DNA from 2 places in the Neorhizobium sp. PAMB6716 genome. Region 2 is predicted to be linked to the other one. Evidence: predicted binding sites of a transcription regulator. Region 2 holds the regulator's gene; the other holds the start of a gene.

Region 1 (14,731 bases), 1.1 Mb from region 2:
TCTCCTCGGGCCCTCCGGCATTGGTGTGCATCCAACGCCAGCGGTTCGCTTCTCCCCTTGGGGAGAAGGTGGCGCGTCGCGCCGGATGAGGGGGCGGCTGGCACGGCGTTGACGTCCGAGTCAGACAACGAACGCATCGTCGGTCTCACACGTTTGGCAATGCAGATACCTCAACGTCAGGCGGTGAGGCCGTATCCCAACATCACCCTGTTCACATCGGTCGCAAAAACCTCAATCCTTGCGCAGCGGGCGAAAGCTCATGCGGTGGAGCGGGCAGGGGCCTGATGTGTCGATGGCGGTGCGGTGGCGGGCCGTTCCGTAGCCGGCATGCGCGTCAAAGCCATAGGCGGGGTAAACGAGGCCGGCGCGGGTCATCATGCGGTCGCGGGTAACCTTGGCGATGATGGAGGCCGCCGCAATCGAGACGGAGCGGGCATCGCCTTTGATGACCGCCTTGCCGGAGCAGGAGAGGCCCGGCGGCACGTCGCGACCGTCGGCGAGAACAAGGGCGGGCGCAACCGCCAACCCGGCAATGGCGCGGCGCATGGCATCGAGGCTGGCGCGCAGGATATTCTTTTCGTCGATGTGTCGCGGCCCGGAGGCGGCGATGGCGACATGGGCCGTGGCGAGGATTTCCTCGAACAGATGTTCCCGCTGTTTCAGGGTGAGCTGTTTGGAATCGTTGAGACCGTGCGGAATCCGTTCCGGATCAAGAATGACGGCGGCGGCAACGACTGGACCTGCGAGCGGCCCACGCCCGGCCTCGTCGGTGCCGGCAACCGGCCAATGGCCGGCCTGTCGTGCCGCAAGCTCCAGGCTGAAATCCGGAACGAGAGGAACAAGGTCGAAAAGGCTCGGAGAATCGGGTGGCGTGCTCTGTAACATGCGGCGGAAACTCGCACGCGCACCCGATCTCCTGCAAGCCCCGGCAAAGCGCTGATTGCGGCATCGCTTGATCCGCCCAAGGGGAGGGGCGGGCCGGGGGTGTTCAGCACGGATTGAGGCGGTGGACCGTGCCGAATTCTCATTTTCACTCAACGTCGCGTCCGCTATCGCTCCCGGTCGCTGGCCTTGATCAGGCGGATGCGTCCAACATTGCCAGTCCGTCAGCGTTTCTGCCTCTGGGGCCAAGTGCTGGAGCGCGCCATGGATACGTATGGTCGTATTTCTCCAACAACCGTCGTGCCTCAAAAAAGATCACAGCAGCGACAGCTGGATGCCGGTGCCGGCCGGCGGAACAAAAAGATCGTCGCGCAGCTGGATGCCGCGACGGCCAAGGCCGAGGCGCTTGGTGGCGAGTTCAAAACGCCGCGAGATCTGCCAGGCATAGGGGCCGGCCCCTTTCATGCGCTTGCCGAACTCGGCGTCGTAATCCTTGCCGCCGCGCATCGAGCGCACCAGCGACATCACGTGGCGGTAGCGATCCGGGTAGTTGCGCAGCAGCCAGTCGCGAAACAGCGGGCTTACCTCCAGCGGCAGGCGCAGCAGCACGTAACTTGCCTCGCTCGCACCGGCCGCCTTTGCCGCATCCAGAATGCGTTCGATCTCGTGGTCGTTCAGCGCCGGAATGACCGGGGCAACGAGAACGCTGGTGGGAATGCCTGCCGCCGTCAGCTTGGTGATCGCTTCCAGTCGCTTTACCGGTGTCGAGGCGCGGGGCTCCATGCTGCGGGCAAGCTTGCCGTCGAGCGTCGTCACCGAGATGCCCACCTTGGCCAGCCCCTTGGATGCCATGTCGGACAGAATATCGATGTCGCGCGTTACCAGTGCCGATTTGGTGACGATCATGACGGGATGATTGGCCTTGGCGAGAACCTCAAGGATCTGGCGCATCACCCGCCATTCCCGCTCGATCGGCTGATAGGGGTCGGTATTGGTGCCGATGGCGATCGTGCGCAGCTTGTAGTCGGGACGGCTCAGTTCCCGTTCCAGCAGCTTTGGTGCATCGGGCTTGGCAAACAGCTTTGCCTCAAAATCGAGACCTGCTGAAAGCCCCATATAGCTGTGCGTCGGGCGGGCAAAACAATAGATGCAGCCATGCTCGCAGCCGCGATAGGGATTGATCGAGCGGTCGAAGGGAATATCGGGAGAATCGTTGCGGCTGATGATCGTGCGCGGTTTTTCGATCTGCACTTCGGTCTTGAAGGGCGCAAGCTCTTCCAGCGTCTGCCAGCCGTCGTCAAACACTTCGCGGCGTTCCGTCTCGAAACGGCCGCTGGGGTTCAAGCCGGCGCCACGTCCACGCCTGCGGTCGATCTCGATGCGCAACCCCGAGGTTTCCACCAGGGCGTCGGCAATATCTGCCGTATGGGCAGGCGCAAAAGCGTCCTGCCGCAGCTGGTTCAGCTCGTTCATGGAAGACTCCTCGGCGCCGATCTCGTAATCACCGTGACCTCATTGGTAATGGCAAAAAGAGAACATTGCAAGAACAAAATCGCTGTGTCAGTTTTGTGGCAATTCCTGTTGCGATGCGGTAAGCATTGGGAATGCTGAGCGTGCTGATGGAATGCCATGACCAGGAGACCCAACTGGCCCAGACCTTGTCTGTGCTTGTGGCGGGTGCCGTGGAGGGGTTGGTGAGTGACGTGTCCGTGCTCGATCACGGCTCGACGGATGCCTCGGCGCGCGTGGCGGATGCGGCCGGCTGCCGGTTTCACACCGGCTGGAATATCGAGGATGTGTTGCGCTCCACCAGGGGCGAATGGCTGTTTCTCATCGAGCCCGGCGCGCGCCCGCAGATCGGCTGGATCGATGAGGTGGCCGAGCATATCGCGCTCAACCGTCATCCGGCGCGGTTTTCGCCGTCGCGCAACCATCGCCGTCCGCTTTTGTCGCGGCTGGTTGGTTCGGCAAAACCGCTGGAGCAGGGGCTGATCGTGGAAAAGAGCAAGGCACTGGCGCAGGCGCGTGCGGGCATGCGGTTGTCGGATTTCGCGAAGGCCCAAAAAACCTTCCGGCTGACCAGCGAGATGGTGCCGGCCTGGGCCGCGCGCAGCTGACGGTCAGCTTTTGCCGCCGCGCCGCAGGTGTTCATCGAGGCGCGGCATGATTTCCACGAAATTGCAGGGCATGTGGCGGTAATCGAGCTGCGCCTTCAGAATTCCGTCCCAGGCATCCTTGCAGGCGCCGGGAGAGCCGGGCAGCACGAAGATAAAGGTGGCATTGGCCACGCCGCCGGTCGCGCGCGACTGGATGGTGGAAGTGCCGATCTTGTCGTAGGAAATCCGGTGGAAGACTTCTGAAAAGCCGTCCATGCGTTTTTCAAACAGGGGCTCCAGCGCCTCGGGCGTCACGTCGCGGCCGGTAAAGCCGGTGCCCCCGGTGGTGATCACCACGTCCACCTCGTCCATCAGCGTCCACTGGCGCACGCGCTCAAAAATCGCTGCCTTGTCGTCGGGCACGATGGCGCGCGCCACAAGCCTGTGGCCGGCCTCTTCAACGCGGGCCACCAGCGTATCGCCGGATTTGTCGGTGTCTGGCGTGCGGGTGTCGGACACGGTGAGCACCGCGATGCCGACGGGAAGGAACGGGCGGCTGTCGTCGATCCGGTTCATGCGGCATCTCCTGCAATCGTGGTGGTGGCCTGAACATACCAGCCGGGGTGGCGGTCTGTCAGAATGCTTGCCGCAGCCTCTGCTTCCTCTGTCGAGCGGTAAAGCCCAAAGCAGGTCGCGCCAGAGCCGGACATGCGCACGAGGGCTGCGCCGGTCTGCGAGAGCGCTTCGGACACGGTGTCGATATCCTGAACGGCGGCGCGGGCCGCAGGTTCCAGATCATTGCGCTGGCTTGCGATGAAGGACAGCCAGTCGGCGTCCTCACCCAAGGGCAGGGGCGGCACGGCTGCGTTGTCGCGTTTTATGAGGCGCCGAAAAATCTCGGGCGTCGAGACCGAAACCAGCGGATTGACCAGCACCATAAAAAGCGCCGGCAGATTTTTGACCGGGGCCAGATCCTCGCCGATGCCGCACGCCATCAGCGGGCGGGAAGCCAAGCACATCGGCACATCGGCGCCAAGGCCAAGCGTCATCTCGGCAAGCCGGGTTTCATCGAGCGATACGCCCCAGAAGCGTAACAGGCCACGCAGGGTCGCTGCCGCATCGGCAGACCCGCCGCCGATGCCGGAGGCGATCGGCAGGTCCTTTTGCAGCGTGATGGCAACGGGTGGCGCGGCCATGCCCATCGCCTCAACCGCCGCCCGCAGCCGGTCGCGCGCCCGCAGCACCAGATTATCGCCGTCAGGCGACAGAAGCGGGCCGAAGCGGCCGGTCAGCGCAAAACTGTCCGTGCCGCTTGCGGTAAACCGCACCGTGTCGCCGTGGCTGGCAAATGTCACGAGGCTGTCGAGGAGGTGATAGCCATCGGCCCGGCGCCCGGTCACGTGCAGGCAAAGGTTTATCTTTGCCGGCGCCGTTTCGGTCACGTCGGCTGCCGGGATACCCAAGGCCAAGCCAGATAGTGTCATGCCGGGCAAAACGCTGTCAGTTGGCGGGGCCGGGAAGCTCCAGCACCTGGCCGGGATAAAGCCGGTTCGGGTTGCGCTTCAGCTCCGGGTTGATCTCGATCAGCTCGCGAAAACGGTCGCCATCGCCCAGCGCGTCATTGGCGATCTTCCACAGCGTATCGCCGGCACCGACGATGTAGTTCGATTTGGCAGCGGCGGCAGGATCCTGCTGCGGCACGGCTGGCGCCGTTGCGGCGGGCGATGCCATGGCCGTCTGCACCGGCGGCGGGCCGGCGTCGGCCAGTCCTTCGCGGATCTTTTGCTCGATCTTCGGGATTTCGGTCAGTTCCGGCTTCATGGTCAGCGCCCGCTGCCACTGGTAACCCGCCTCCAGCTTGCGGCCCACACGCCAGTAGGCATCACCCAGATGGTCGTTGATGGCGGCATCACCGGCGCGCAGCTGCACGGCACGCTCCAGTTCCTCCACCGCCTCGTCGTAACGGCCAAGGCGGTAATAGGCCCAGCCGAGCGAATCGACGATGTAACCGTCGTCAGGGCGCAGTTCCACGGCCTTGCGGATGAGGTTCAGGCCCTCTTCCAGGTTAAGGTTCATGTCCACCCAGGAATAACCGAGATAGTTCAGCACCTGCGGCTGGTCCGGGTTCAGCTCCAGCGATTTCTTGAAGTTCGGCTCAGCCTTGTCCCATTCCTTCAGGCGCTCATAGGCGATGCCGCGCTGGAAGAAAACGGACCAGTCGGTCGGGCGCGGCACGGGGCCGATCACGTCCACGGCCTTGTCATAGGTCTCTGCCATCGCCTTATAATCCTTGGCATCGGAGAGAACACTGCCATAGGCGATGTAACTGCGAATGTCGGTCGGATCGCTCTCGATCAGCGATTTCAGATGCGCGCGCGCGCCATCGACATCGCCGGTCTGCGCCAGCGTCAGGCCCAGCTGCAGCTCGGAAATACGCCGCATGGGCGAACCTTCCGGCACGCGGCTGTAAAGCTCGATCGCCTGCTTGGGCTGTTCCATCTTTTCGGCAATGCCGCCGAGAAGCACCAGCGTATCGGCGCTCTTCGGGTCCAGCGCATGGGCAATCTGCAGGTAGAGCGACACCATTTCCTCGGCGCCCTGGCGGTTCAGCGCGCTGCCCACGGCAAACAGAACGGCAGCAGAACCTTCGGTGGCGTTGGTCACCTGCTGCTCCGGCTTTTCGCCGTTTTCAATCGACTGGCGCAGCGCCTTCAGCGGCGCGTAATTGGCAATGAGGCGTTCCGCGACGGCAATCGCGTCGAGTGCCTTCTGCTTGTTGCCGTCAGACGCTTCCAGCCGGGCGAGCGCCATTACGGCGCGCATGAAGGTGTCGGGGGTCGTGGCAACCGCTTCTTCGCTGGTGATGGCGGCCTTCAGGTAACTGCGGGCAGTTGCCTTGTCGCCGGCAACGATGGCCATGGTGCCGATGTGGTAATCGGTAAATACCTTGAACCAGTCCGGACCCTTCAGGCCCTTGATGAGAGCAATGCCTTCCTTGCCCTTGCCGGCACCCACCTTGGCCCAGCCGGTGATCAGCGCCTGCGTCAGCCGGTCGAGATCGTTCAGCCCCTTGTAGGCAAGGATCTTTTCCGCATTGGCGTAGTCGCCTTTGCGGATGGCATCCAGCCCGCGCACGATTTTCGTCACCCGTTCGACGGCGCCGTCTTCCTTCAGCGCATCCACCTGTTTCAGGCTTTCGTCGAACTGGCCGTTCATCAGAAGCGAGATCATCAGGCGTTCGCGAATGTCGAGATTGGCCGGATCGAACTGCAGCGCCTTCTGGTAGAGCGCAATCGCGGTCGCGTAATCGTGATCGACATCGGCGGTGCGGGCGGCAAGGAAGGCGCCGGAGAAGCTGTTGACCTTGGCGGTCGAAAACTCCGGCGCGTCAATGATCGGTGCCGGTGCGGCGGCCTGCGTCGGTGCAGGCTCTGTGACGGGTGCTTGATCGGGGGCCGGAGCCGCGGGTGTCGCCGGCGCGGGCTCCGTTGCGGGAGCAGGCGTTGCGGGCGCAGGCTCTGTTGCAGGCGCAGACGGGGTTGCAGGTGCAGGCTGGGTTGCAGGTGCGGGCTCCGTCACCGGAGGCTGCTGGGCCATGGCCAGATGAGGCATTGCCGCCGCCCACAGGAGCGCTGCCCCGAATGCCGTGCCCGATAGCAGACGATGGGCGAATTTCTGCCGCATGAAGGTGCCTCTCATGAAAAGCTGTGGGCGCCCGTGTGGCCGCCATGGAATCCTGCGCTGATGATTCACCACAGAATGGCTTTTTTGGAGCAGGTCTGCAAGAAACTTGCCATTGCCAACCGGCATCCACAGGAGAGGGTTAAGCCTCTCCTGCCGCCTTCAGTTGACCCGGTCGATGCAGAAATCGATCACTTCCATCAGCGCCGCCTTCTGGGGCGAAGCGGGAAGCGCAGACAGCGCATCGCGGGCCATCTCGCCATAGTGCCTGGCACGGGTAATGGTATCGCCAAGGCCATTGTATTTGGAGATGAGACCGAGCGCCTTTTCCAGGTTCTCGTCGCTGCTGTCGCCCTGTTCGATGGCGGCCTTCCAGAAGGCATGGTCTTCCGCCGTGCCGCGCCGGTAGGAGAGGATGACCGGAAGCGTGATCTTGCCCTCGCGGAAATCGTCGCCGACATTCTTGCCTGTTTCGGCAGCCTTGCCGCCGTAATCCAGGACGTCATCGACAAGCTGGAAGGCAAGGCCGAGGTTCATGCCGTAGGATTTGAGCGCATTGCGGCTGGCCCGGTCCGTATTGGCAATGATCGGGCCGACTTCGGCCGCGGCTGCAAACAGCGCCGCCGTCTTGGCGCGGATGACGGAGAGATAATCGTCTTCCGTCGTTTCCATGTTCTTGGCGACCGAGAGCTGCAGAACTTCGCCTTCGGCAATCACCGAAGCGGAGGTGGCAAGCACATCGAGCGCATCGAGCGAGCCGACCTCGACCATCATCTTGAAGGCCTGGCCGAGCAGGAAATCACCCACCAGAACGGAAGCCTGGTTGCCCCAGATCATGCGGGCGGTGGATTTGCCGCGGCGCAGATCGCTTTCGTCCACCACGTCGTCATGCAGAAGCGTTGCCGTGTGCATGAATTCGACGCTGGTCGCGAGCTTGATATGGCCTTCGCCCTCGTAACCGAACATCTGGGCGGATGCGAGCGTCAACATCGGGCGCAGCCGCTTGCCGCCCGAAGAAATCAGGTGATTGGCCACTTCCGGGATCATTTCCACATCGGATCCGGCCTTGGACAGGATCAGCTGGTTGACCCGATCCATGTCCGCCTTGGTCAGATCGACCAGCGGTTTGACGGATGCCTGCTTGTTTTTGCCCTCTTCGAGCGGAATAACGACGCCCAATGAAATGGCCTCCTGTTCAAAATTTGTGCCGGACAATAGAAAGGGGAGGGTGGCCCGGCAAGGGGCAATCGGACTGATGACTGATAATTGAGGTGGTTTGACCCATGAAAGAATTGATCCGCACCAATGATGCGGTTGTATTGTCCTTTTCGCAGAGCCTGCTCAAGGATGCCGGCATCCATTGTCTCGTCGCGGATCAGTCCATGAGCATTCTGGAAGGTTCCCTCGGGCTTTTGCCGCGCCGCCTGCTGGTGGAGGGCGAGCGGATCAACGAGGCGCGCCGCATTCTGACCGATGCCGGGCTTTCCGCCGAGCTTCGAATTCCCGGGGACGAATGAAGCCATGGACGAGCCGGACCCCATGCCTGACACCCTGGATGAGGTGGTGAACGAGACAATCGACGCCTTCCATCGCGGGCGTTTCTTTTTGGTGCAGCCAAGGGATGGCGGGCATCGGGCGGGCATGGATGCCATGCTGCTCGCCTCACTGGTCGATGCAGATCGTCCGGTGCGGGTGGCCGATCTTGGCGCCGGCGCCGGGGCGGCGGGTCTTGCGGTGGCCGCACGGCTTGCCGCAGCCGAGGTGGTGCTGGTCGAGCGCTCGCCGCAGATGGCAGACTATGCGCGGCGCACGCTTGCCCTTCAACAAAACGCCCATCTTTCAGGCCGCGCAGCGGTCATCGAGGCGGATGTGACGCTGCGCGGCAAGCTGCGGGTTGAAGCCGGTCTCCTGGACGATCATTTCCACCACGTCATCATGAACCCGCCTTTCAACGATGGCCGCGACCGCAAGACGCCGGATGTGCTGAAGGCCGAGGCCCATGCGATGACCGATGACCTGTTTGAAAGCTGGATCCGCACCGCCGGTGCCATCACGGTGCCGGGCGGCCAGCTTTCGCTCATCGCGCGGCCGCATTCGGTGGGCGATATCCTTGCCGCCTGCGGCAAACGTTTCGGCGGGCTGGAACTGACGCTCATCCATCCGCGGCCCGGCGAGGATGCAATCCGGCTTCTGGTGACAGCAATCAAGGGCTCGCGCGCACGGCTGAGGGTTCGTGCGCCGCTTTATATGCATGCAGACGAGGGCCACGCGTTCCAGCCTTTTGTCGATGACCTCAACAACGGCCGCACCGCCTATCGGCGCAAAAGCTCCTGAATGACGCGGAATTTATGAAGCGCAACCATTGCGCCGGCCATTCCGTTGCATACATCTCAAGTCCAAGAGATGTGCTGAAGCAGGAGATGAAATGGCTGGTGTTTTGAAGCGGTTGGTGCCGAAGCGGTTTCGCAAGGACGAAGGCATCACCATTCCCGTCGTGCGCCTGCATGGCGCCATCATGACGGGTGGCAGCCAGTTTCGCCCCGCCCTTAATCTCGCAACCGTCGCGCCCATGCTGGAAAAGGCGTTTTCGCGCAAGGATTCGCCAGCGGTTGCGCTGTCGGTCAATTCGCCGGGCGGTTCGCCGGTGCAGTCGCGCCTCATCTACCAGCGCATCCGGGCACTGGCGGAAGAAAAGAACAAGCGCGTGCTGGTCTTCGTGGAGGATGTGGCCGCCTCCGGCGGTTACATGATCGCCATTGCCGGCGATGAGATCCTGGTTGATCCCACCTCCATCGTCGGCTCCATCGGCGTCGTCTCAGGCGGTTTTGGTTTTCCTGAACTGTTGAAGAAGATCGGCGTCGAGCGCCGCGTTTATACCGCCGGCGAAAACAAGGTCATCCTCGATCCCTTCCAGCCGGAAAAGGAAGGCGATATCGAATATCTGAAGACGCTGCAGCTCGATATCCACAAGGTCTTCATCGACATGGTGAAGGCGCGCCGTGGCGAGCGGCTGGCCGACGAAGAAACGATCTTTTCCGGCCTGTTCTGGACGGGCACCCGCGGTGTCGAACTCGGCCTTGTCGATGGTCTTGGCGAAATGCGCGAGGTGCTGAAGCGCCGTTATGGCAAGAAGACCAAGCTGGAACTGATCGGCGGCGCCCGCGGGTTCCTTGGCCGGCGCCTGCCCGGTGTCCTATCGACGTTTGATGGCGGGCAGGGTGCGCAACTGGCGGCATCTGCCGCATCGGGTCTTGCAGCCACGCTGGAAGAGCGGGCATTGTGGAGCCGTTACGGCCTTTGATTCATCAGGGGCGATAGTAAGGGGCATCTTCCATGGCACAACTTCTGTTCCTCGCCGTCCTTGTCGGCGGGGGCTGGTATCTTTACCGACGCTTCATAACGGATGCCGAAAAGCTGGCCATTCGCCGGCGCGAGCAAGAACGTGAGCGCCAAACGGGAGCAACAGGCACCCTGATCAAGGATGAGAAGACCGGTGAATATCGCGTCAAACGGGATGAGGAATAGGGCGCCAAGAGGAAAAGGAATTGAACGCCGCAAGCGATGAACAAGCTTCGCTTGCGGCTTCCTTTTAAAAGCGCGTTGTCAGGTCTGTCAGCCAGGCGGGCGATGCGGAAACCAGCGCCGTCTCCAGCTGCTTGTCGATGCCGGAGAGGATCAGCACACCGATAACAATCAGCACCACTCCGAACAGGAGCTTCAGCCATTTGCCGGCCCCCAGCATACGCTCGCGGCTGCGGTTGAACACATCGCGCGAGAGCGTTCCGAGCAGGAGAAGCGGCAGTGCCGCGCCGATGCCGAAGGCCAGCATCGTGACGACGACCTGACCGAGGTTTTCACCACGTGCCGCCATCAGCGATGCGGCACCCAGCGTGGGGCCGACACAGGGGCTCCACACCGTGCCCAGCAGCAGCCCCACACCGAACTGGCCCTGCCAGCCGCTTTCATCAAAACCGCCGAAGCGCTTTTCCGTCCAGTTTCCGATGGGGCCTGCGGCCAGTGCCACCCGCGCCTGCATGGACGGCATCACCATAACCGCGCCAATGACGATCATGATGACGGCACCCACGGAGCGGAACACGCCGAGATCCAACCCCAGCCCGAAGCCGACCAGCGCCACGAAGAGGCCAACCGCGACAAATGAGACGCCAAGTCCGGCGGCAAGCGCTGCCGGGCCGAAGCGGTGGCGGGTGGCCGCACTCGCCAGCACGATCGGTACCAGCGGGAGCACGCAGGGCGACAGAATGGACAACATGCCGGCAAGGCCGGCAAAGGTGATGCTGGTCAGCATGGCTCAGTTCGCCATGGATGACTTGAACAATTGCTCGATTGATGCGGGTTTTGTATCGCCCACCGAACGTGCGGTTTCCTGTGCTCCCCGGTAGGCGATGAGGGTGGATTGCATGGAGGCGCCGAGCGCGCGCACGACATCCTTCTGGGCATCGAAATCGACGGTAAAGACGGTCACATCCTTGAAATTGCCGCTGGCCGCCAGCTGGTCGATGATCGGTTTCTGCTTGGCGCAGGTCGGGCACCAGCTGGCCGTGATATCCACTACAACCGGTTGCCCGGCCTTTTGCGCGGTAGCAAAGGCATCCTTCTCAAAGGAGCGGATTTCGGCCGCACCGACAGTGAGGGCGGTTGTGAGGGTGAGGGCTGCAGCAGCCATCAGGGTGGCAAAGGCAGATATAAGTCTCATGATGTTCTCCTCGGGTTCTGGCCGGCTGTTTCTGGCAGCCACCTCTCCTTTACGAAGGTTGCAAGAGGTCCGTTACAGGATCACGAAAACGTGGGTTCTCAGCGTTGCAGCAGCTTCGATCTTTCCATGCCCTTTGCGTGTTGCGCGGCGAAGTGCTTGACCCTCCGGCTCCGTCGTGGCACCAGACGGGCCACGTCACAGACCCCCAAGACATTCCGGATAGTCCCATGACCACGCCCCTTGCCCCGCACATGGACCCCAAGCGCTCGTTTCAGGCGCTGATCCTCACGCTCCACGCTTACTGGGCCGACAAGGGCTGCGCGGTGCTGCAGCCCTATGACATGGAAGTGGGGGCTGGCACCTTTCATCCGGCAACGACGCTTCGGGCGCTGGGACCAAAGCCCTGGAAGGCCGCCTATGTGCAGCCGTCACGCCGTCCCTCCGATGGCCGTTACGGCGAAAACCCCAACCGCTTGCAGCATTATTACCAGTATCAGGTCATCCTGAAGCCGAATCCGTCGAACCTGCAGGAGCTTTACCTCGGTTCGCTCGCCGCCATCGGTCTCGATCCGCTGCTGCATGATGTGCGCTTCGTGGAAGACGACTGGGAAAGCCCGACGCTTGGCGCCTGGGGCCTTGGCTGGGAATGCTGGTGCGACGGCATGGAAGTGTCGCAGTTCACGTATTTCCAGCAGGTCTGCGGCATCGAATGCTCGCCGGTCGCGGGTGAACTGACCTATGGTCTGGAACGTCTGGCCATGTATGTGCAGGGCGTCGACAACGTCTATGATCTCAATTTCAACGGCCGCGAGGGCGAGGAAAAGATTTCCTATGGCGACGTTTTCCTGCAGGCCGAGCAGGAATATTCGCGGCACAATTTCGAATACGCCAATACGGACATGCTGCTGCGCCATTTCGAGGATGCCGAGCGCGAATGCGCGGCTTTGCTCGCCTTCGGCGCGCCGGGCGACAATGCCAACCAGCGCCTGCACAAATGCGTTTTCCCCGCCTATGACCAGTGCATCAAGGCGTCCCACGTGTTCAACCTCCTGGATGCCCGCGGCGTGATTTCCGTCACCGAACGCCAGAGCTATATCCTCCGGGTGAGAACGCTCGCCAAGGCTTGTGGCGAAGCGTTTCTGCTGACCGATGCCGGCGGTGTGAACATCGAAAAGGCCGTCGCCTGAGGCGGTGCTGATGGTGGCGGATGATCAATCCGCCGTCAAAATCCCGAGCGAAGACAGAATGGCCTCGTGCTGGTCGCGCGTCACCACGGCTGCGTGAAACGAGGCAAGGCTCGTCAGGTCCAGCGCGTCGAAGCTGGCATGCGACAGATCGGCATGGTCGAGCGTCGATCCGGTGAAATCGATATTGTGGAGGCTGGAGCCGCGAAAGCTTGCCTGCGACAGATTGCAGCCGGAAAGGCTTGCATCGCGCAGATCGCAGCTTTCAAACACGCTTTCGCGAAAATCGGCGGGTGAAAAGGCGGCATATTGCAGCTTGCATTTGCGGAAGGTCACGCCGCCGGCCAGAATCTGCGTGCGAATTTTCCGCTGGGTCTCGAGGTCGAGCCGGATGCCGGCGGCCGAGCAATCGCTGAAGGCAGTCAGATAGGCCGTGCTGCCGGTCATGGTGTTGAGGCTGAGATTGCTGCGGCGGATCTCTGCCTTGGAGAGATCGCAATAACGCCACTGTGTGCCGATCTCGCCCTCGCAGAACTGGCAGTCCTCGATCCTGGCCTCCCGGAAGCTGCAATGATCAAACACGCAGCCGTAAAACCGGCAGGCGCGAAAGGTGGCTTCGTCAAACGTGCAGTTTGAAAACCGGCAATTGCGAAATTCCGCCTCGGCAATATGGGCCTCCTGCATCTCTTCCCCGTCGAAACGGGCGTCGATGATCGGGCCTTTGCCGGCCAGTCTTTCCTGAAGCGGCTGCATGCGGTTCCTCCTGCGGCCGGGCCTTGGACCCGAGACCGTTTTGCGTCGGCTGTTTTTCTTACAGGTCCGGTTACGGGCTGCACAGCCCTGTTCTGTGGCGCGCCCGCGTTGCTTGCTGAACCGGGCCGCTCTCTGCGCGCGGTTCATGGGTTTTGCGGCCAAATCCTGTTGCCAGCCGGCTCGGTTTGGTGAACAAGCCTTGTCACGACATCAACCACGAGACGGAGTGGAACCGGCCTGCCGAGACGCGGCCCCCATCCGTTTCCGCATGCCATCCGAGACGGACGAGACCGATATGACCCTTGATAAGCTGACCATCGTTCCCCCCGGCCATCCCCTGAACGGGGATGTGGCGCCTCCTGGCTCCAAGTCCATCACCAATCGCGCGCTGCTTCTGGCAGGCCTTGCGCGCGGAACGAGCCGGCTCACCGGGGCGCTCAAAAGCGACGATACCCGCTATATGGCAGAGGCCCTGCGCGCCATGGGCGTGATCGTCGAGGAGCCGGATGCAACGACCTTCGTCGTCACCGGCACCGGCCGCCTCACCGCACCGTCCGCGCCGCTTTTCCTCGGTAATGCCGGCACGGCGACGCGCTTTCTGACGGCAGCCGTTGCCTCGGTCGAGGGTACGGTGGTTGTGGATGGCGATGAGCATATGCGCAAGCGCCCGATCGGGCCGCTGGTGTCTGCCCTCAACGCGCTTGGCATTGCCGCGGAAGCGCCGACCGGCTGCCCGCCCGTTACGGTCAAGGGTTCTGGCCATTTCGCCTCGGGCCGCGTCGAAATCGATGCGGGCCTCTCCAGCCAGTATGTCTCGGCACTGCTGATGGCTGCGCCGCTTGCGCTTGCAGGCGCCAATGCCCCGGTCACCGTGGCGCTCACCGGCACCGAGATCGGCGCGCGCGGTTATGTGGACCTGACGTTGGATGCCATGCGCGCCTTCGGCGCTACGGTTGAGCCGCTGGACAACGCCACCTGGCGGGTAAAGCCGACCGGCTATACGGCCACCGATTTCCATATCGAGCCGGACGCGTCGGCCGCCACCTATCTCTGGGGTGCCGAAGTGCTGACCGGCGGCCGCATCGACATCGGCACACCGGCCGACGCCTTCACCCAGCCGGATGCCAAGGCCCATGCCGTCATCGCTGCCTTCCCGCATATGCCGGCCGTCATCGATGGCAGCCAGATGCAGGATGCGATCCCGACCATTGCCGTGCTTGCCGCGTTTAACGAAACACCGGTGCGTTTTGTCGGTATCGCCAACCTGCGCGTCAAGGAATGCGACCGCATCCGCGCGCTCTCGACCGGCCTCAACGCCATACGGGAAGGGCTTGCCACAGAGGAAGGTGATGATCTCGTCGTCGCCTCCGATCCGGGGCTTGCCGGCCAGCACCTGCCGGCAAACATCGATACCTTTG
Region 2 (14,731 bases):
CCCGATACGAAAAAGCCCGCGAAAATTTCGCGGGCTTTGATGGTATGATCTCTGTCCGAAACGGGTCTTAGCGCTTGGAGACCGGCACGTAATCGCGCTGGGCAGCGCCCGTGTAAAGCTGGCGCGGGCGGCCGATGCGCTGCTGCGGATCTTCGATCATTTCGGCCCACTGGGCAATCCAGCCGACGGTGCGGGCAAGCGCGAAGAGAACCGTGAACATGGTGGTGGGGAAACCCATCGCCTTCAGCGTGATGCCCGAATAGAAGTCGATGTTCGGATAGAGCTTCTTTTCGACAAAATAGCTGTCAGTGAGCGCGATCTTTTCCAACTCCATGGCAACCTGCAGAAGCGGGTCATCCTTGTGGCCAAGCTCGTTCAGCACTTCATGCGTGGTCTTCTGCATGATCTTGGCGCGCGGATCGTAGTTCTTGTAGACGCGGTGGCCAAAGCCCATCAGGCGGAACGGATCGTTCTTGTCCTTGGCGCGGGCAATGTATTCCGGAATACGGTCCGGCGTGCCGATTTCCATCAGCATGTTGAGGGCGGCTTCATTGGCGCCACCGTGAGCCGGGCCCCAGAGGCAGGCAATGCCGGCTGCGATGCAGGCAAACGGGTTTGCACCCGATGAACCGGCCAGACGCACCGTCGAGGTGGAGGCGTTCTGCTCGTGATCCGCATGCAGGATGAAGATGCGGTCCATGGCGCGGGCCAGAACCGGGTTCACCTTGTACTCTTCACACGGCACGGCAAAACACATGCGCAGGAAGTTCGAGGCGTAATCGAGATTGTTCTGCGGATAAACGAACGGCTGGCCAATATGGTACTTATAGGCCATCGCAGCGATCGTCGGCATCTTGGCGATCATGCGCAGCGAAGCGACCATGCGCTGGTGCGGATCGGTGATGTCGGTGGAATCGTGATAGAAAGCCGAAAGTGCGCCAACCGTGCCGACCATGACGGCCATCGGGTGGGCGTCGCGGCGGAAACCGGTGAAGAAGCGGCTCATCTGCTCATGCACCATGGTGTGGTGCGTGACGCGGTGATCGAAATCCTTCTTCTGGGCAGCCGTCGGCAGTTCGCCGTACAGCAGCAGATAGCAGGTTTCCAGGAAGTCGCCGTGTTCAGCCAGCTGCTCGATCGGGTAACCGCGATGCAGCAGAATGCCTTCGTCGCCATCGATGAAGGTGATCTTGGATTCGCAGGATGCGGTCGAGGTGAAACCCGGGTCGTAGGTGAAGGCGCCGGTGTTCTTGTAGAGTGCGCCGATGTCGATCACATCAGGCCCGATCGTGCCCTTCTTGACCTGCAGGTCGACCGTTTTATCTCCCAATCCCAGATGTGCGCTTGTGTCCGTCATACTGATCCTCCGATGGGCGGAATGGCGCGAAACGCGCCAGATGAGTGAAGCCTCTGAAAGTAGCTATATGATCTAAAGCGTGCTGCCAAGCACTTGGCGCGGGTAATTGTGCAGCGCGAAAGCCGAGGCGATAAAGCGGCGTCGCGGCCTGGCAAGACCACATTCTGGCAGTTTGGCGCGATTAAATCGATCCAATCAAGGCGGGCGGTCAACCGTGGCGGATGCTGCAATTGACCGGACAAGTTAAACAGGTGCAGGTTGTCTTTCGGTTAAAGGGGAATGATGCTTTTTCCCGGGAGGATGTGTGGCTGAGGTGGACGTCTCGCCAGGCGAATCATCGCGTGAGGCGATGGCGTTTTCGCGCGGCCTGAGGTTACCCGCAGCCATTTCGCCGCAGCTACCCGCACGCCTTGCCGAGGATAACCGCGACCTCGATGATGGGTTTCTCGACGCACGGGAAAGTGAACATCCTGGCTGGCGCCAAAAGCTCGCAAACCTTGTCGCCGAAGAGGAGGCGCACGGCCGCCATTTCCTCCTCGTGCCCGTATTTATAGGGCTTGGCGCAATCGTCTGGCTCTCACTTGCGGAGCCGCCACCCGCTGGCTTTGGCCTCTTGGCACTGCCGCTGATTATGACCGCGATCTTGCTTGGTCGGGCCGGGCGCCGCGGCTTTTCCCTAGCGCTCATGATGCCCGGATTGATCTGCGCCGGTGCGGGCCTTGCGCAGATCGAAAGCCTGCGCAACCGAACGACGATCCTCGACACGCCGGTGACCACGCAGATTGAAGGTCTCGTGGAAAAACGCGAGGCGGCGGCCGGCGGGCGCTGGCGTTATACGGTGCGCATTTTGACAACCGCTGCCCCCGTCATTGCCCGTCCGCCGGAACGCGCCGTCTTGCTTTCCCGCACCGCACACGAAGCCTATGAGACGGGGACGCGGATTGCCGGCAGGGCACGGCTTTCCCCACCCTCGGGACCGGCTCTGCCCGGGCTCGCCGACTTTGCCTTTTCTGCCTATTTTCAAGGCATCGGCGCCGTTGGCTTTTTCTATGGGTCGCCGCAGGTCGGCATCGGCACGCATGAAAACTGGTCGACGCGCATCCTTGGCAAGCTGTTTGAACTGCGAAGCGACATCGGAACCCGCATCCGCGCCGTGGTTCCCGGTGATGCCGGGGCTTTTGCCGCCGCCATCGTCACCGATGAGCGTCGTGCAATCTCGGAAAAGACCATCGAGGCGCTGCGGGTCGCGGGGCTTGCCCATATCGTGGCAATCTCCGGGCTTAACATGGCGCTGGCGGCCGGCATCTTTTTTGTCGGCGCGCGAATGGTGTTCAGCCTGTTTGCCGGCTTTGCGCAGCGGTTTCCCGTCAAAAAGATCGCAGCTATCGGCGCGCTGGCCATGGTGACGGCCTATTATCTCATTTCCGGTTTCGGTGTTTCGGCCGAGCGCGCCTATGTGATGATGGTGATCATGCTGGCCTCGGTGCTGTTCGACCGTCCCTCGATCAGCCTGCACAATGTGGCGCTCTCGGCACTCGTCATCCTGGTCCTGACACCCTCGGCAGTGCTGGGTCCCAGCTTCCAGATGTCGTTTTCCGCAACGGCCGCACTTGTCGCAGGTTACGCCGCCTGGTCGAGTATTCATGGCGATCCGCATGATCCGCTTGCCGCGCGCCGTCCGGCACTGCTTGCCGCCACCGCCGCTCTCTCCAGCATGGTCGCCGGCGTGGTGCTGACCTCGCTCATCGGCGCACTCTCCACCTCGATCTTCTCCGTTTCCCACTTCCACCGCGTCGCCACTTATGGCCTTGCCGGCAATCTCGCGGCCATGCCGATCATATCGCTGATCGTCATGCCCTTCGGCATGCTTGCCATGCTGCTGATGCCGTTCGGGCTGGAGGCGCCGTTCCTGAAACTGATGGGTTTTGGCGTTGAGCTGGTTATCTCCGTTGCCGAGACGGTGGCGGGTTGGGGAGGAGACGCCCCGGTTGGGCGGCAGCATGGCTGGTTCCTGCCCATAGCCTCGCTCGGCTTTCTGATTCTGGTCCTCCTGCGCACACGGCTAAAACTGTTCGGCCTGCCGGTCATGGCGGCAGCACTCATTTTGTCGTTCTGGCCTGACGATGCCCCGCGTCCAAGCCTCTTGATTTCTGAAGACGCAAGCCTCGTCGCTCTCATCGACGGACAGACGGCCGCCACCAACCGCCGGACACCACCCGATTTCATCTATCGCCAGTGGCAGAATGCCCTCATCATCGACAATACGCTTGCGCCGATCATGCCCCGGCGCAACACCGCGGCAAAACCGCAAGACTTACCACCCGGCACCGCGAAGAGCGCTCATGCACAACCCGGCGCCGATGCAGCACACAGCCGCCAGACGGGAGCCGATGCAGACACGCCCGAATCAGAGATCGCCACAGACATCCGCGCGGTCGTTCCCGAGGAAGGACACGGAGCAGGCCCATCAGACGCTGACGCGATTCACTTGAACTCTGGCCGAACCGAGACAGGCGTTTCCCCCCGAAAGCCACCAGATCCGCCCTTGACCAAAGAGGAGCAGCGAGCGGCTGCCACTGCCATGGACAAAGCCCTGACCAGCGCTCCTCCCGGTCAATTCACCTGCATTGCCGCTCTCGGCTGTTTTGCCCGTTCGCTGGAAAAAGTGCGAATCGCCACCATCGATGACCCGCGTTATGCGGGAACCGCCTGCGATACGGCCGACGTCGTGATTGCCGCCCGTGCCCGATTCGAAACCTGCCGCTCCGGCGCGCTGATGCTGACGGAATCGACGCTACGCAAGACAGGAGCCCTTGAAATCCGATTTGCCGGAAGCAGTCACCGCCGGGATTGGCAGGCAACCGGCGCAAGCATCGGCAACAAACGCCCCTGGAGCGTTCACCGAACCTATGATTGGCGGCAGCGCATCTTTGACGAAACGTTGCCGCAACCGGTTTTCGAACTGCTTAGTGGTAACGGCGGATGAGGCCGACAAGCTTGCCCTGGATTTTCACCCGGTCCGGCCCGAAAATGCGGGTCTCGTAAGCGGGGTTGGCCGCTTCAAGCGCAATCGAGGCGCCCTTGCGGCGAAAGCGCTTCAACGTCGCTTCCTCGTCATCGACAAGCGCCACGACGATATCACCGGGCGTCGCCGTGCTGCCATTGCGGATGATCACCGTGTCGCCATCCATGATGCCGGCTTCGATCATCGAGTCGCCCTTTACCTCCAGCGCGTAATGCTCGCCGGTGCCCAGCATCTCGATCGGCACGCTGATGGCATGGGTATTGTTCTGGATGGCCGAGATCGGCACGCCGGCAGCAATACGCCCCATGACGGGAACGGTGGCAGAGCCCGTATATTCTTCGACAGCCGGAGCTGGCGGGGCAGGGCGTGTGGCCGGCGGCTTGCCGAGGCTGCCTTCGATGACGCTGGGCGAAAACCCGCGACGCGGCTGGGCCGGCGGCGAATAGGATTCCGGCAGCTTGATCACCTCAAGCGCCCGCGCCCGGTTCGGCAGCCGTCGAATGAAGCCACGCTCCTCAAGCGCGGTAATCAGGCGGTGGATGCCCGATTTCGACGCCAGATCGAGGGCATCCTTCATCTCGTCGAACGAGGGCGGTACACCGGATTCCTTCATCCGTTCGTGAATAAACAGGAGCAGTTCCTGCTGTTTGCGTGTGAGCATGAAGACAACCTCGAAGTGGAAACAAATCCAGAACAGACACTATATGTTCCATATGTGTTCCGCAAGCCCTCAAAAGCCGGGGATAAAACGCTGATTGCTGAAAGCGTGCGGGATATTCAAGCGCTTATCCGGCGCTACACTGCCGCCCGCATCGTTGAAGGAGAGAATCATGGTCCGCCCGCTCGATCATCTTGTCATGCCCGTCTGCACGCTGGCGGTGGCGCGCCAGCGGCTGGGGACGCTCGGTTTTACCGTGGCGCCGGATGCGCAGCATCCGTTTGGGACGCAGAATGCCTGCGTGTTTCTCTCCGATGGCCTGTATCTGGAGCCATTGGCGATCCGCGACCGCGCTGTTGCCGAACGCACGGCAGGAGAGGGCAACGTCTTTACCGGGCGAGATCTCGCCTTCCGTGCCGCCTGTGGGGACGATGGATTTTCTGGCCTCGTGGTCGCTTCGCCGGATGCCGATGGAGACCACACGCGGTTTGTCGGAGCAGGTCGGTCCGCCGGCGAGATCCTTGAATTTTCCCGCGCGGCGCTGACGGCGGACGGGCATGAGGTGATCGCACGCTTCAGGCTGGCCTTCGCCGAAACCGGATCTCCCGAATTTTTCCTGTTCGCCTGCGAGCGGCTTAATCCCTTGCCGGCCGACAGGGCGCATCTGGAGCGGCATCAAAACGGCGTGGTCGGGTTGCGGGGCGTGTGGCTTGCCGCAGATGATCCGATCGCTGCGCTGCCTGTTCTCGAGACTGTATTGGAAACCAAAGCAGTTGCGGATGCCTCGGGTCATGTCTTTCAGGCGCGGAATGGACATGTTGCGCTGTCGTCGCGGCAGAGTGTTGCGGACGAACTCGGCATTGATCTCTCCCCATCCGCCGGCGGGCTTTGCGGCGCTGCCCTGGTGTTTGCCACCTCTGATCTTGCCGTGACAGCAGATTGCCTTGCTGCTAATGACGTGGCCTTTAAGAAAAGAGGCACGCGCATCGTCGTTGCCGCAGCCCCCGGTCAGGGCGCTGCTTTCGTGTTTGAGGAGTGATCATGGCCGTCACAGCCAATGCAGAGGTATCCGTCGGCGAGGGTTCGGCCCGCGTCGTTTTTTCAAACACCGGCCGCCTGTCGCTGATCGCCGGCCCCTGCCAGATGGAAAGCCGCGACCACGCCTTCATGATGGCCGGCGCCGTCAAGGAAATCTGCGATGATCTCGGCATCGGCCTTGTCTACAAATCCTCCTTCGACAAGGCCAATCGCACCTCGATTGCGGGCAAACGCGGCATCGGGCTTGAGACGGCCATGGAGATCTTTGCCGATCTCAAGGCCGAGTTCGGCTTTCCGGTGCTGACCGATATCCACACGGAAGAACAATGCGCCGTGGTGGCCGAGACTGTGGACATCCTGCAGATCCCGGCATTCCTCTGCCGTCAGACGGATCTTCTGGTTACGGCGGCAAAAACGGGCCGCGTCATCAACGTCAAGAAGGGCCAGTTCCTGGCGCCTTGGGACATGAAGAACGTGCTCGCCAAGTTCACCGAAAGCGACAATCCCAATGTGCTTCTGTGCGAGCGCGGCGCATCGTTCGGGTATAACACGCTTGTCTCCGATATGCGTTCGCTGCCGATCATGGCGTCCCTCGGCGCGCCGGTCATTTTCGATGCAACCCATTCGGTGCAGCAGCCGGGCGGGCAGGGCGGCTCGACCGGCGGACAGCGGGAATTCGTCGAGACACTGGCACGGGCAGCCGTCGCCGTCGGCGTGGCCGGTGTCTTCATCGAAACGCATGACGATCCCGACAACGCCCCGTCCGATGGCCCGAACATGGTGCATCTCAAAAACCTGAAGGGCCTGTTGGAAAAGCTGCTGGCGTTTGACGCCGTCGCCAAGTCCTGAAGCGGTATTTTGCTGAACGAACAAGGGGCGGCCTAAGAGCCGCCCCTTGTTGAGTATGCCGATGTCTGGCTCGGTTGTGCCTTAAGACGCCATCCGGTAACGGCTTGCCTTTTGCTGGCCGACCGTAAACCGGGACAGATGCTGCCCAAGCGTTGCGGTATGGCCGTTGAGATCGCCGCAGGCCGCACTTGTCTCTTCAGCCATCGAAGCATTGCGCTGGGTTACCTGGTCCATCCGGTTCACCGCCTCGCTGACCTCTGCCAGCGCATGGGACTGTTCACCGGCTGCCGAGACGATGGCCGCGATAAGATCGTTCACCGCCTGCACCTGGCGTTCGATATCTTCGAGCGAAAGGCCGGTGCGATTGACAAGGGCGACGCCCGCGCCCACCTGCTTTGACGAGGTGTCGATCAGCTCGCGGATTTCTCGCGAGGCGCTGGCGGAACGGCCGGCAAGCTCGCGCACTTCCTGGGCCACCACGGCAAAACCCTTGCCCGCTTCGCCGGCACGGGCCGCCTCGACGCCGGCATTGAGGGCCAGAAGGTTGGTCTGGAAGGCAATTTCATCGATCACGCTGATGATCTGGCGGATCTGGGTGGATGACCCTTCAATCTTTGCCATGGCATCCACCGCCTCGCGCACCACGGCATTGGAGGTTTCGGCACTCGTTCTCGTCTGCACCATGCGGTTATTGGCCTCGCGCGCACGGTCTGTGGTTGTGCGCACGGTGGTGGTGATCTCGGCAAGTGCTGAGGCTGCCTCTTCCAGCGACGAGGCCTGCTCTTCGGTGCGCCGCGACAGGGCGTCAGTGCCGCCGGCAATACTGGTGGCGCCCGTCTGCACGGCGTGCATCGCCTCGCCGATTTCACCCAGCGTTTCCTCAAGCGTCTGCAGGCTTGCATTAAATTCACGCCGCAGTTTTTCATAGTCGGCGGAAAACGGCACCGAGAGCCGGGTGGTGAGATCACCCTTGGCCAGCCGTTCAAGGCCGGCGCTCAAGGCCTCGATCACACGCGCGCGGGTGGCGTCTTCCTCGGCGCGGCGGGCGTGCTCGGCCCGTTCGGCGGTCATGCCCCGTTCGCGCTCCTCTTCCTGCCGGCGCCGTGCGGCGATCCGCTCCTGCGCGTTTTCGCGAAACACTGTCACGGCCGCCGCCATTTCTCCGATTTCGTCACCGCGTCCGTCATAGGGTACGGGCCGTGAATAATCGCCGCCGGCCAGGATGCTCATATAGTCGCGCATGCCGCGAAGCGGCTTTATGGCACGCCGGTTCATGGCAATGAGACCTGCGATCAGCAGGCCCATGGCAGCAGCCGCCGCGACATAAGAGGCAAGGCTCTGCGTGAAGGTTTCCTCGGCCGCCTGTTTTTCAGCGCCGGAAAGCCGGTCATTGGCGGCTGTCACCAATGCATCCACATCGGCGCGGTGCGCCTGGAAGGCTGTCTTCAGCGCATTGACGGCCGCGCGAATGCGCTGGGCATCGCCTGAGGAAATGGCGCTTTTGTAATCTCCGTCGAGGAGGGACCAAAAGGTTTCGGCGCTCGGCTGAACCTTGCTGGCCAATTGCTGTTTCAACTGTGGCGCAAGCGTCGAGCCGGACCAATAGGCCTTGCGTGTCTCGTAATCCTTGCGCAGGACGGCAATGCGCTTGAGGTTCTGGTCCGCAAGCTCCGGATGGTAGGCCCCTTCGGTTGCCAGCAGATAGGCTTCCACCAGAAACATCGGCGGCGGCAGGATGTCGGCGACCAAGTCCTTGCCGTAGACGATCTGCTCATAGACCGGTCCATTGACCCGCAGCCGGTCGAAAGCAAGTTTCTGGATGCCGATGGCGGCGGCAACGCCAGCGCCGACCAAAAGGCCAAACAGGAGAAGACTGCGCGATATCGTAAGTGTCATGGACGGTCCCGGACGGGTGAGGGGTTATCGGCCGCCAGCGCTCCCCTTGCGCCAGATTAGGCCATGCTCAATTATGCCCGTCAGCTCTTACCAAAACGCAAACAGCCTCTTAAAATGTCTATCCAACTTATTGGAATCACACTGTGAAAACACAACCTTTCGGCTCTGGCCGGTTGCCGCAAGCCATGGAGGAGGTGCCAGCAAACCGACATCGCTGTCATATGCCTGCCATTGTAATTTCTGTACCTTGGATTAAGACAGACGGTGATTTCCACCGCACTTACCAGCAGGAATAGCCAATGACAGCCATTACCGACATCATCGCGCGCGAAGTTCTCGACAGCCGCGGCAATCCGACCGTCGAAGTCGACGTTCATCTCGAGGACGGCAGCATGGGCCGCGCGGCCGTTCCCTCCGGTGCCTCGACGGGCGCCCACGAAGCGGTGGAACTGCGCGATGGCGGCAAGCGCTATCATGGCAAGGGTGTCGAAAAGGCAGTCGAAGCCGTCAACAGCGAGATCTTCGATGCCATCGGCGGCCATGATGCGGAAAACCAGATCCTCATCGACACGCTGATGTGCGAGCTGGACGGCACACCGAACAAGTCGCGCCTCGGCGCCAACGCCATTCTCGGCGTATCGCTGGCTGTCGCAAAGGCTGCCGCCGAATCGTCCGGCCTGCCGCTTTTCCGTTATGTCGGTGGCCCGAACGCCCGCCTTCTGCCGGTGCCGATGATGAACATCATCAACGGCGGCGCCCATGCCGACAACCCGATCGATTTTCAGGAATTCATGATCATGCCGGTCGGTGCCGAAAGCATCCGCGACGCCGTGCGCATGGGTTCGGAAGTCTTCCATGTCCTGAAGAAGGAATTGGCAGCTGGCGGTCACAACACCAATGTCGGTGATGAGGGCGGATTTGCGCCGGGCCTGAAGAGCGCGCCGGAAGCACTCGATTTCATCATGAAGTCGATCGAAAAGGCCGGTTACCGTCCGGGCGACGACATGCAGCTGGCGCTCGACTGCGCCTCGACCGAATTCTTCAAGGACGGCAAATACGTCATGGAAGGCGAAGGCCGCACGCTCGAGCCGGAAGCCATGGCTGATTATCTGGCCGAACTTGCCGCCAAATATCCGATCATCTCCATCGAAGACGGCATGGCCGAGGACGATTGGGACGGCTGGAAGTACCTGACCGACAAGATCGGCGCCAAGGTGCAGCTGGTCGGCGACGATCTCTTCGTCACCAATTCGTCGCGCCTGCGTGACGGCATCAAGATGGGCGTTGCCAACTCCATCCTGGTCAAGGTCAACCAGATCGGCTCGCTCACCGAAACGCTCGATGCCGTGGAAACCGCCCACAAGGCTGGCTACACCGCCGTCATGTCGCACCGCTCGGGCGAAACGGAAGATTCGACGATTGCCGATCTCGCGGTTGCCACCAATTGCGGGCAGATCAAGACCGGCTCGTTGTCGCGCTCCGACCGGATTGCCAAATACAACCAGCTGATCCGCATCGAGGAACTGCTCGGTCCGCAGGCAAAATATGCCGGCCGCTCGGTTCTGAAGGCCTGATTGAAGGGACCGTCGAGGTCCATGATCTGACAAAGCGCGGGCGGCGACCGGAAACGGTTGTCGCCCGTTTTGCATTGAGGCCTTGGAGGCGGGTAAAAATGAGTGCCCGATCAAACCGACAGAGTGTCGCAAGCTCCCCAAGATCAACGATTGATTAAGCAAGATGTGCGATTTTGAAATCCTGGTAATGCGTTTCAGGAACTAGCTCGCATGTGGACGAGACATCACAAGGAACGGAAATTCGGTCGTCTGGTGCTTCCCGTCATCACGGTCGCCTTCCTTTCCTATTTCGGTTATCATTCGGTCCACGGCGACCTCGGTCTGATCGCCACGGAGAAGTTCGAGCACATGCGTGCCGAGCGCGCCGATGAACTTGCCAAGCTGAGCAGCAAGCGCAAGGCGCTGGAGCGGCAGGTGGAATTGCTGAGCGATGGCTCACTGGAAAAAGATATGCTCGATGAAACCGCACGTTATCAGCTGAACGTGTCGCGCGCCGACGAAATCGTCGTGTTCAACAGCTACTTCTGAATTAACCGAAATCCAGTTAATTCTCTTTTTTCCCTGAATTTTCATGGTTTTATATATCATGTGAGCCATGCATTTATGGCATTGCTGGGGCGTGCTTTCTTGCCTATGTTGACGACAACCAACAAACACGCAGGGAGGTTAGTGCATGGCGCCCAAGCAAGTCGCGTCCGCGGCCGGTCGAAAGACAGCAGCGAAGCCTGCAAAGAGCAATGGCGGTGCTATCGCCGAGTTCGATAAGGCCGAGGAACTCAAGGCCTACAGGGAAATGCTCCTTATTCGCCGATTCGAGGAAAAGGCCGGCCAGCTTTACGGCATGGGCTTCATCGGCGGTTTCTGTCACCTTTATATCGGCCAGGAAGCTGTCGTTGTCGGCATGCAGATGGCCCAGAAAGAGGGTGACCAGGTCATCACCGCCTATCGCGATCACGGCCACATGCTGGCCTGCGGCATGAGCCCGCGCGGCGTGATGGCAGAGCTTACCGGACGTCGCGGCGGCTATTCGCACGGCAAGGGCGGCTCGATGCACATGTTCTCCAAGGAAAAGCACTTCTACGGCGGACACGGAATCGTCGGCGCCCAGGTGTCGCTCGGAACCGGTCTGGCCTTTGCCAACAAATATCGCGGCAATGACAGTGTATCCGTTGCCTATTTCGGCGATGGCGCGGCAAACCAGGGCCAGGTTTACGAGAGCTTCAACATGGCGGCGCTCTGGAAGCTGCCGATCATCTATATCGTCGAGAACAACCGTTATGCCATGGGCACCTCGACAGCGCGCGCGACCGCGCAGTCGAACTATTCTCTGCGCGGTTCCGGTTTCGGCATTCCTGGCATCCAGGTGGATGGCATGGACGTGCGCGCCGTAAAGGCTGCCGGTGACGAGGCGCTCGAGCATTGCCGTTCCGGCAAGGGTCCCATCATTCTCGAAATGCTGACCTATCGTTACCGCGGTCACTCGATGTCCGACCCGGCCAAGTATCGCTCCAAGGACGAAGTGCAGAAGATGCGCTCCGAACACGATCCGATCGAACAGGTCCGGATGCGCCTTCTTGAGCGCGACTGGGCGAGTGAAGACGAGCTGAAGGCGGTCGACAAGGAAATCCGTGACATCGTTTCGGACAGTGCCGATTTCGCCCAGGCCGATCCGGAGCCGGATGTATCCGAGCTTTACACCGACATTCTTCTGTGATTGCGGGGAGGGACCTGTAAATGCCTATCGATATCCTGATGCCCGCCCTCTCTCCGACGATGGAAGAAGGCACGCTGTCCAAGTGGCTTAAAAACGAAGGTGACAAGGTCACCTCCGGCGACGTGATCGCCGAAATCGAAACTGACAAGGCGACCATGGAAGTGGAAGCCGTCGACGAAGGTGTGATCGGCAAGCTGCTGATTGCCGCAGGCACCGAAAACGTCAAGGTCAACACGCCGATCGCTGTCCTGTTGCAGGACGGCGAAAGCGCCGATTCGATTGGATCGTCTGCGCCGAAGGCTGATGCCGATACCCCTGCTGCAACCTCCGACGCGGCTGGCGGCAAGGCCCGTGAAGCGACGCAAGAGCCGACGGCGACCAAGGAAGCCGCAAAGGTTCCGGCAGCCCCGAAGGTCGACGTGGCCGCCGACCCGGATATCCCGGCCGGCACGGAAATGGTGATGACGACGGTGCGTGAAGCGCTGCGCGACGCCATGGCCGAAGAAATGCGCCGTGATGGCGACGTTTTCGTGATGGGTGAGGAAGTTGCCGAATACCAGGGCGCCTACAAGATCACGCAGGGGTTGCTGCAGGAATTCGGTGCCAAGCGTGTCGTCGATACGCCGATCACTGAGCACGGGTTCGCCGGTGTCGGCGTCGGTGCGGCCATGTCCGGCCTGAAGCCGATCGTCGAGTTCATGACCTTCAACTTCGCCATGCAAGCGATCGACCAGATCATCAACTCGGCTGCAAAGACGCTCTACATGTCCGGTGGCCAGATGGGCGCGCCGATCGTCTTTCGCGGTCCGAACGGCGCTGCCGCCCGCGTTGGCGCCCAGCACAGCCAGGATTTCTCCTCCTGGTACAGTCAGATTCCGGGCCTCAAGGTCGTCATGCCCTACACGGCAGCCGACGCCAAGGGCCTGTTGAAGGCGGCCATCCGCGATCCGAACCCGGTCGTTTTCCTGGAAAACGAGATTCTGTACGGCCAGTCTTTCGAAGTGCCTAAACTGGATGATTTCGTCCTGCCGATCGGCAAGGCGCGCATCCACAAGACCGGCAAGGACGTCACCATCGTGTCCTGGGGCATCGGCATGACCTATGCCATCAAGGCGATTGCCGAGTTGGAGAAGGACGGTATCGACGTCGAACTGATCGATCTGCGCACGCTGCGTCCGATGGACCTGCCGACCGTCATCGAATCGGTCAAGAAGACCGGTCGCCTGGTGACCGTCGAGGAAGGCTACCCGCAGAACTCGGTTGGCACGGAAATCGCCACCCGCGTCATGCAGCAGGCCTTTGACTATCTCGATGCGCCGGTGCTGACGATTGCCGGCAAGGATGTGCCGATGCCATACGCGGCCAATCTCGAAAAACTGGCTCTGCCGAATGTCGGCGAAGTCGTCGAGGCCGTCAAAGCCGTCTGCTACAAGTGAGGGATCTGGCTCATGCCTAAGTCTTCTGTGAAGCAGATCCTGCCTGTCTCGGGTTCCTGGTTCAGGGTGATGGGGACCAAAGACAGTCCGGTTCTGGAAAGGGTCGTGTTCTGGGCCTTGGTCAAAACTGAGGAAACCGAAGTTATCGTCGGCGTTCCGCGCGAAGAAATCGGCGTGATCGGAGCCGTCGACGGCTGGCTCGAAGACGTTGCTGGATATATCGAAGTGCCTCCTGAACAGGTCGCCCGGATGATTGAAAACCCGGAAGAACTTGCTCAGTTCGAACTTGTGTGGGCGGAGGATTAATATGCCAATCAACATCACGATGCCCGCCCTCTCTCCCACGATGGAAGAGGGCAACCTCGCCAAGTGGCTGGTCAAGGAGGGCGACACGGTGAAATCCGGCGATGTCATCGCCGAGATCGAAACCGACAAGGCCACGATGGAAGTCGAAGCGGTGGATGAAGGCATTGTTGCCAAGATCGTCGTTGCCGCCGGCACCGAAGGCGTGAAAGTCAACGCGCTGATCGCCATTCTCGCCGCAGACGGCGAGGATGTCGCAGCCGCTGCCGCCGGTGGCGGTTCTGCAGCACCAGCTCCGAAGGCCGAAGCCGTTCCTGAAGCGAAGGCTGAGGCTGCACCTGCTGCAGCGCCGGCCGAAAAGGCTGAGGCCGCACCGGCCGCTGCCCCTGCATCGGCATCTTCAGGTGAGCGCGTCTTCTCGTCGCCGCTTGCCCGCCGCGTGGCCAAGGAAGCTGGCGTCGATATCGCCAACGTTTCCGGCTCCGGTCCGAAGGGCCGCGTCATCAAGGCCGACGTCGAAAAGGCTGTTGCCGGCGGTTCCGCCAAGGCTGCACCGGCTTCGACTGCACCGGCATCGGCGCCTGCCGCTGCCCCGACGCTTGCCAAGCCCGCTTCCGACGACGCTGTGCTGAAACTGTTCGACCCAAGCTCCTACGAGCTTGTGCCACATGACGGCATGCGCAAGACGATTGCCAAGCGCCTTGTCGAATCCAAGCAGACGATCCCGCATTTCTATGTGACGGTCGATTGCGAACTGGATGCGCTGCTGGCGCTTCGCGCCCAGCTGAACGATGCTGCCCCCCGCAAGGATGGCGCACCGTCCTACAAGCTCTCGGTCAACGACATGGTGATCAAGGCACTCGCTTTGGCGCTGCGCGACG

The links. The regulator LexA, encoded in region 2, represses DNA repair genes until DNA is damaged. The targets are predictions, from matches to a motif close to TGTTCNNNNTGTGTTCNG.
Region 1: the regulator LexA is predicted to act here: its motif matches at 2,414-2,431, upstream of AC4CWH_RS12555 (glycosyl transferase).

What each region holds. Positions count from the first base shown of each region.
Region 1 is NZ_CM177835.1:2,540,516-2,555,246, reverse strand. Features, by position in the region: gene rnhB (ribonuclease HII) at 232-885, opposite strand; gene AC4CWH_RS12560 (PA0069 family radical SAM protein) at 1,198-2,355, opposite strand; gene AC4CWH_RS12555 (glycosyl transferase) at 2,487-2,999, shown strand; gene moaB (molybdenum cofactor biosynthesis protein B) at 3,003-3,554, opposite strand; gene AC4CWH_RS12545 (4-(cytidine 5'-diphospho)-2-C-methyl-D-erythritol kinase) at 3,551-4,462, opposite strand; partial or broken gene AC4CWH_RS12540 (tetratricopeptide repeat protein) at 4,644-6,662, opposite strand; gene AC4CWH_RS12535 (polyprenyl synthetase family protein) at 6,822-7,838, opposite strand; gene AC4CWH_RS12530 (putative signal transducing protein) at 7,943-8,176, shown strand; gene AC4CWH_RS12525 (tRNA1(Val) (adenine(37)-N6)-methyltransferase) at 8,199-8,993, shown strand; gene AC4CWH_RS12520 (S49 family peptidase) at 9,085-9,960, shown strand; gene AC4CWH_RS12515 (hypothetical protein) at 9,993-10,184, shown strand; gene AC4CWH_RS12510 (cytochrome c biogenesis CcdA family protein) at 10,249-10,968, opposite strand; gene AC4CWH_RS12505 (thioredoxin family protein) at 10,972-11,376, opposite strand; gene AC4CWH_RS12500 (glycine--tRNA ligase subunit alpha) at 11,628-12,563, shown strand; gene AC4CWH_RS12495 (pentapeptide repeat-containing protein) at 12,588-13,313, opposite strand; gene AC4CWH_RS12490 (3-phosphoshikimate 1-carboxyvinyltransferase) at 13,609-14,731, shown strand, end outside.
Region 2 is NZ_CM177835.1:1,470,499-1,485,229, forward strand. Features, by position in the region: gene gltA (citrate synthase) at 68-1,357, opposite strand; gene AC4CWH_RS07060 (ComEC/Rec2 family competence protein) at 1,662-4,343, shown strand; gene lexA (transcriptional repressor LexA) at 4,324-5,043, opposite strand; gene AC4CWH_RS07070 (VOC family protein) at 5,213-6,079, shown strand; gene kdsA (3-deoxy-8-phosphooctulonate synthase) at 6,082-6,927, shown strand; gene AC4CWH_RS07080 (methyl-accepting chemotaxis protein) at 7,009-8,823, opposite strand; gene eno (phosphopyruvate hydratase) at 9,123-10,397, shown strand; gene AC4CWH_RS07090 (FtsB family cell division protein) at 10,608-10,925, shown strand; gene pdhA (pyruvate dehydrogenase (acetyl-transferring) E1 component subunit alpha) at 11,071-12,111, shown strand; gene AC4CWH_RS07100 (pyruvate dehydrogenase complex E1 component subunit beta) at 12,132-13,547, shown strand; gene AC4CWH_RS07105 (hypothetical protein) at 13,560-13,853, shown strand; gene AC4CWH_RS07110 (pyruvate dehydrogenase complex dihydrolipoamide acetyltransferase) at 13,855-14,731, shown strand, end outside.